DNA from 2 places in the Streptomyces rubrogriseus genome. Region 1 is predicted to be linked to the other one. Evidence: riboswitches for the same ligand, from Rfam matches in the RefSeq annotation. Region 1 holds a riboswitch; the other holds the start of a gene.
The links. A riboswitch is a leader RNA that binds a small molecule or an ion and turns the genes downstream of it on or off. The one in region 1 is predicted to bind ZMP and ZTP.
Positions count from the first base shown of each region.

Region 1 (3,388 bases):
CGAGGAGCGGAAGGTCATCTGACGGGCCGACTCGACAGACGGACAGCGATCTGGCTCCCACCGCCGGCCCCTGGTCGCGAAGCGAGTGTCGTTCTTCGCCCCAACGACCGCTGCCGATCCTGAGCACAGCCGGGCTGCGAGGTGGCCCGGCTGCAAGGTCACACGGCGAGCACGCCGCCGACGAAGGTACGTTCCGGCGGTGACGCGACGAGCTCGACCATCGTGCCGGCGCGCAGGTCGTCACCGACGACCTGCGTGATCGCGTCGGTGAGCGCGGTGCCGAGGCGTGCGGTCGTCCGGTCGGCATCGGGGCGGTCGAAGACTCCGGCGCGGACTCCCAGGATCACCGAGGCCTTCGTATCCACGGCCTTGCCGCCCTGGGCGAAACGGCCTGCGGGGACTCCGGCCAGGCGGATGCTGACGAGGTCGCGGGCCCATTCGCCATAGACGTCGACAACAGCGTCGGTCAGTGCGGCGACGAGCACGGGCTCGTTCCCGGTCAGCCTGTTCTCTGGAAGGTGGACCGTCAGATGCGGCATAGTGAACCCTCGTTCCCTTTGAACTCAAAGCCTTTGTCTTCAAAGGTATCTGGAAGAGGTAACCGATGTCCACGGAATCGGACGGCCCAGCCGTCAACGAGGCCGTCCGCACCCTGCTGTTGCTCATGCCGCGGCTCGTGGGCCGCGCCAAGCGCCTGCCCATACCGCCCGCGCTCCAGGCTCTGGACCTGGCACCGCGGCACCTCGCACTGCTGGCCCACCTGGAGTACGACGGCCCCACCAGCGTCAACGAGCTGGCCGCTCGGCTGGAGGTGGCCCCGACGACCGTCAGCCTCATGGTCAGCGAGCTGTCACGGCCGGGCGTCCTGCAACGCACTGCCGATCCCGCCGACCGCCGCCGCCGCATCGTCGCCATCGCCCCCGCCTACGCCGCACCGATCGGCGAATGGCTCTCCGGCAGCGCCTCTGCCTGGGAACGCGTCATGCGCGGTCTCGACCCCGCGGAACGCGCCACGGTCATCACCGCCCTGCACGCCTACGAGACCGCCTTGGAGCAGGCAGGCGACCAGCATCGGAACACGCAGCCGCGTTAGCCTGCCTCAGCAGACCAGCGATGCTGCTACCGGTTGGCTCGCGGAGAAATGCTTCGACTCCCGAGTCGGATCGCTTCACATCCTTGCTGCCTGCTGCTGCCCTCAAGGCGGAGCACAGCCCGAATGACGAGAGAGCCGCTGCTGAACCGACGGACCGGCCCCGCCGTTGAAAGTCGAGCGGACGATCGGCTGGGCCGGGCCAGCAGGTTGGCCGCTTGTCGTCCCGCCGAACTCACGGCTGTCCTCACTCAGTGGCCGGCCGGCCCGAGCTGGATGGATGCCGCGTCGACCGTCTGAGCCAACAGGACCGCGATGGTCATGGGGCCGACCCCACCAGGAACCGGTGTGATCAAGCGGGCCCGAGTGCGGGCGGTGTCGAAGTCGACGTCGCCGACGTTGCCGGGGTTGTATCCGGCGTCGATCACGACGGCTCCCGGCTTGACGTCTTCGCCGCGAATCAGTCGAGGCCGTCCCACGGCCGCCACGACAACGTCCGCTTCCCGCACGGTCGCGGCCAGATCGGTCGTACGGGAGTGGCAGTAGGTGACCGTGGCGTCCCGGGCGAGCAAGAGCATCCCGACGGGCTTGCCGAGGATCGCGCTTCGACCCACGACAACGGCGTGCCGACCTGCGAGTTCGACCTCGTACTCGTCCAGGAGCCGCATGATCCCGCCCGGGGTGCACGAAGCGAAACCAGGCAGCCCGAAGCTCATCGCCCCGAAGGAGCTCATCGTGACCCCGTCGACGTCCTTCTCCGGCGCGATGGCCTCGAACGCTGCCCGCTCATCGATGTGAGGGCCCACGGGGTGCTGAAGCAAGATGCCGTGCACTCCGGCGTCCTGCGAGAGGGACTGGAGGGTCTCCACCAGCTCAGCCGTCGTAGTGGTGGCCGGCAGGCTGACAAGCCGAGACTCGATGCCCGCCTCAGCGCAACGCGCCCGCTTCATCCGGACGTACGTCATCGAAGCCGGATCCTCGCCCACCAGCACCGTTGCGAGACAGGGCGTCACGCCGACATGTCGCGCAAGCGCCGCCGCCCTGTCCGCCGTCTCCTCGACGATGCGTCGGGCAAGGCCGACACCGTCCATGAGCAGGGCTGTCTGTGTCCGGGACATGGTCGCCTCCAGGCGTCGCTGACCACTCGCCCAGGCGCACGGCATCGACCGATTCGTCAGACCGCTCCCCGGTGGTACTCCACCTCAGCGCCAGTCACGGCCCACGCACCACTCTAGTGGCACTCTTCCGTTGATCAGAAGGGATGTAGCTGGGACACCTGGAACATCACCCAGCGTTACTCGCCACCTGGCCGTAGCTGTACGAGAACAGGGCAGCCGATGCCGATGTCCTTGGTCGGCGCGGTCCTGGGTTCGCCAACTGCGGCCACGCCGAACCCGAGTTCGTCCCGCGCATGATCCAGAACCCCTTGCCTCCCCCGGTGCCACCCCCTGTTTACTTGGCGCATGACCGACAAGATGAGTCACAGCAATGTCCACCTGATTACGGCTCCCGCTCCCGGCGCCGAGATGGTCGAGCCGTACGGAGGCGGGACCGGATTTCGGTTCAAGATCCGCAACGTGAAGATCGATGGTCGGGCCGACGTGGTGCACGTTCGCGGAGGAGGTTCGCACGAGGTCACCTTCGACCTGCTGCACGACTGCTCGCAGTGCGGCAACGCCGTCAACCAGGTGATCGTCGGCCTGGCGGGCCAGGACCGGGCCCAGGCATCGGTGTGGAACGGCAAGCAGCGCAGCGGGGGCGGCGTGAAGGTGGTCAATCCCGGCACGCGCGTCGAGGCTTTGGCTGAGGACAACCCGGGTCCGGCGCAGTGGGTGAACGTGTCGTGCGACGTCGTTGTCCCCGACGAACCCGGCGTCTACTCGGTTCGAGCACGTTACGCCCAGGCATACCAAGGACGCCTGATGACTGCCGAAGGACGTGCGGTCCCGCAGCCGGAGTACCAGGACGTGCTGGGGTGGTGGAAGGTCGACCGTCCGGAAGGGCCCGGCGCGGAATCGACCATAGGCACCATCGTCGTCGAGGCGTGAAGCTGCTGGTCAGACTCTTTGGCCAACTCCACGGCCTCGGCCCGGCCCGGCCCGGGCCGGGCCGGGCCAGCCGCCGACGTCGATCGCGGCCCAGCGGCCCGCCTGGCGGCCCCGAGAGCGACGCGGTTTGCCTACTCTCGGCGGGTTTGCGTTGCATGGGGATCGTCTGGCTGTTGTCGAAGCCGTTGGTAACAGTCGAGGAGTTGGCTGTGGATCTCCGGCGTGGTGCTTGACCGCGAGGTGTAGTCGA
Region 1 covers NZ_CP116256.1:4,228,043-4,231,430, reverse strand. The annotation lists gene Sru02f_RS19350 (EthD domain-containing protein) at 1-22, shown strand, start outside; gene Sru02f_RS19345 (tautomerase family protein) at 159-539, opposite strand; gene Sru02f_RS19340 (MarR family winged helix-turn-helix transcriptional regulator) at 605-1,093, shown strand; gene Sru02f_RS19335 (bifunctional 5,10-methylenetetrahydrofolate dehydrogenase/5,10-methenyltetrahydrofolate cyclohydrolase) at 1,342-2,208, opposite strand; ZMP/ZTP riboswitch at 2,230-2,316, opposite strand; gene Sru02f_RS19330 (hypothetical protein) at 2,554-3,138, shown strand.

Region 2 (3,388 bases), 3.3 Mb from region 1:
GACGGGGTGTGGTGGGCCGCCGCCGGGCTCGGGGCGGGCGTCGCGGGGACGCTGCTGGTCCGCCGCGCGGCGGACCGGTACCGGACCGGGCCGCCGCGCGGGGAGCCGCGTCAGGAGCTGATCGACCTGTAGCCGGCGCTCCGGGCGGCAGGTCAGCCGAGGTCGATCTCCGGGTACAGCGGGAAGCCGGCCACCAGGTCGGTGGCTCGGTGCGAGATCTCGTCGGCGACCTTCGCGTCGAGGACGTGGGAGGCCTTGGACGGGGCGCCGGACTTGGTGGTGCCGGGCTCGGTGGCGGTGAGGACGCGGTCGATGAGGCCCGCGACCTCGTCCATCTCCGCCGTGCCGAGACCGCGCGTGGTGAGCGCCGGGGTGCCGATGCGGATGCCGGAGGTGTACCAGGCGCCGTTCGGGTCGGCCGGGATGGCGTTGCGGTTGGTGACGATGCCGGAGTCGAGCAGCGCGGCCTCGGCCTGTCGGCCGGTGAGGCCGTAGGAGGAGGCCACGTCGATCAGGTTGAGGTGGTTGTCGGTGCCCCCGGTCACCAGGGTGGCGCCGCGCTTGGTCAGGCCCTCGGCGAGCGCGCGGGCGTTGTCCACGATGCGCTGGGCGTAGTCCTGGAACGCGGGCTGCCGGGCCTCGGCGAGGGCGACGGCCTTGGCGGCCATGACGTGCGGCAGCGGGCCGCCGAGCACCATCGGGCAGCCGCGGTCGACCTGGTCCTTGAGGGAGTCGTCGCACAGGACCATGCCGCCGCGCGGGCCGCGCAGCGACTTGTGGGTGGTGGTCGTCACGATCTGGGCGTGCGGGACCGGGTCGAAGTCGCCGGTGAGCACCTTGCCCGCGACGAGTCCGGCGAAGTGCGCCATGTCGACCATGAGGGTCGCGCCGACCTCGTCGGCGATCTCGCGCATGATCCGGAAGTTCACCAGCCGGGGGTACGCGGAGTAGCCCGCGACGATGATCAGTGGCTTGAACTCGCGGGCGGAGGCGCGCAGGGCCTCGTAGTCGATGAGGCCGGTGGCCGGGTCGGTGCCGTAGGAGCGCTGGTCGAACATCTTGCCGCTGATGTTGGGGCGGAAGCCGTGGGTGAGGTGGCCGCCGGCGTCCAGGGACATGCCGAGCATCCGCTGGTTGCCGAAGGCCTGCCGCAGCTCGGCCCAGTCGGCGTCGGTCAGGTCGTTGACCTGGCGGGCGCCGGTCTTCTCCAGGAACGGCACCTCGACGCGGGCGCCGAGGACGGCCCAGAAGGCGACCAGGTTGGCGTCGATGCCGGAGTGCGGCTGGACGTAGGCGTGGCGGGCGCCGAACAGTTCGCGCGCGTGCTCGGCGGCGAGGGACTCGACGGTGTCGACGTTGCGGCAGCCGGCGTAGAAGCGGCGGCCGATGGTGCCCTCGGCGTACTTGTCGCTGAACCAGTTGCCCATCGCCAGGAGCGTGGCCGGGGAGGCGTAGTTCTCGGAGGCGATCAGCTTGAGCATCTCGCGCTGGTCGGCGACCTCCTGGCCGATGGCGTCCGCGACGCGGGGTTCGACGGCTCGGATGACGTCGAGCGCGGCTCGGTAGGCGGTGGACTCGGGGGAGATTTCGGCGGGCAAGGGGTCCTCCGGACGTCGGTTGCAGCGTTCGCGGTACGGATGGCCCAGGCGCACGGCTCTCGGTGTTTCCGGGGCCGCTTCCCGATGGTTCGTCCCATCCCAGCGCGCCAGTCACGGCCCGGGGCCAGGCTACCGGGTGGGGCGGGGGCATGCCGTGGGTGTCCGTGATACGGAAGGGCGCCGGTCGAACCCGGTCGCGGGCCCGGCCGGCGCCGGTGGCGGACGCCGGGGCCTGGCTAGGGCAGCGCCCGGCACAGCGCGTCCAGGGCGCCGGTCCAGGCGTGGTCGGGCGGGGTGCCGTAGCCGACGACCACCGCGTCCAGCGGGTCGGTCGTGGCCTTCGGGTGGCGGAAGACGGACAGGCCGTGCAGGCCCAGGCCCTGCCAGGCCGCCGATCTGAGCACCTGCTGCTCGGTGCCGGGCGGCAGACCGAGTACGGCGTGCAGACCGGCCGCGATCCCGGCGATCCGCACCTCGGGGACCCGGCCGGCGAGGGCCGCGACCAGGGCGTCCCGGCGGCGCCGGTAGCGCAGGCGGGAGGCACGGACGTGCCGGTCGTAGGCCCCGGAGGCGAGGAACTCGGCCAGCGTGAGCTGTTCCAGCACGCCGCAGGTGTCGGAGCCGCCGCGGGTCGCCGTGACCTCGTCGGCGAGCCCCGGCGGGAGCACCGCCCACGCCAGTCGCAGGCCGGGGGCGAGGGACTTGCTGGCGGTGCCGAGGTAGACGACGTGGTCGGGGGCGAGTCCCTGGAGGGCGCCGACGGGCTGGCGGTCGTAGCGGAACTCGCCGTCGTAGTCGTCCTCCAGGATCAGGGCGCCGGTGCGCCGCGCCCAGTCCACGACGGCCGCCCGGCGGTCGGGGTGCAGCGGCACGCCGGTCGGGAACTGGTGGGCGGGGGTGAGCAGCACGGCGCCCGCGTCCGTGAGCGCCCCGGGGTCGGCGCCCCGGTCGTCGACGGGCAGCGGGACGGTTCGCAGACCGGCGGCTTCGAGCAGGTCGCGGTGGACGTGGAGGCCGTACGACTCGACGGCCACGGTGCGCACGCCTCGCGCCCGCAGCACCGCGGCCAGCACCACCAGGGCGTGCGCGACGCCGCCGCAGACCAGCAGGTGTTCGGGGGCGGCGCGCACGCCCCGGGCGCGGGCGAGGTAGGCGGACAGCGCGCCGCGCAGCTCGGGGTGGCCGCGGGGATCGCCGTAGCCGAAGGCGTCGTTGGGAGCGGCCGTGACGGCGCGGCGGGCGGCTCTGAGCCACTCGACGCGCGGAAAGCTGGCGAGGTCCGGGCTGCCGGGGCGCAGGTCGTGGAGGGGCCGGGCGGGCTCCCGGGGGCGCCGGGCCGAGGCTTCGGCCGGCGGGGCGGCGACACGGTCGGCGACGTGGGTGCCCGAGCCCTGGCGCGCGGTGAGCCAGCCCTCGGCGACGAGGTCGGCGTAGGCGTCGGCGACGGTGTTGCGGGCGATGCCGAGGTCGGCGGCGAGGACGCGGGACGAGGGGAGCCGGGTGCCGGGTCCCAGGCGGCCGGTGCGGACGGCCTCGCGCAACGCGTCGGTGAGGCCGCGGCGCAGGCCGGGACCGGTGGGTTCGAGGTGCAGGTCCACGCCGAGAGTGGCCCAGGAATTCGCCATGGAAATGGACCATACCGCTGGGCTGTTTCCTTCCTAGGGTCGAAGGCATGACGACACCCACCGATGACACGAAGACGCCGGGCTACGCCGCCGAGGTACCCGTCCGGCTGAACTGGTCCCAGCACGCCCCTGAGGTCTACAAGGCGATGATCCGGCTCGAGACCG
Region 2 covers NZ_CP116256.1:7,493,084-7,496,471, forward strand. The annotation lists gene Sru02f_RS33595 (hypothetical protein) at 1-132, shown strand, start outside; gene Sru02f_RS33600 (glycine hydroxymethyltransferase) at 153-1,598, opposite strand; ZMP/ZTP riboswitch at 1,634-1,723, opposite strand; gene pdxR (MocR-like pyridoxine biosynthesis transcription factor PdxR) at 1,835-3,223, opposite strand; gene Sru02f_RS33610 (carboxymuconolactone decarboxylase family protein) at 3,271-3,388, shown strand, end outside.
Region 2: linked by a shared signal. The riboswitch ahead of Sru02f_RS33600 (glycine hydroxymethyltransferase) and the one ahead of Sru02f_RS19335 (bifunctional 5,10-methylenetetrahydrofolate dehydrogenase/5,10-methenyltetrahydrofolate cyclohydrolase) in region 1 are both predicted to bind ZMP and ZTP.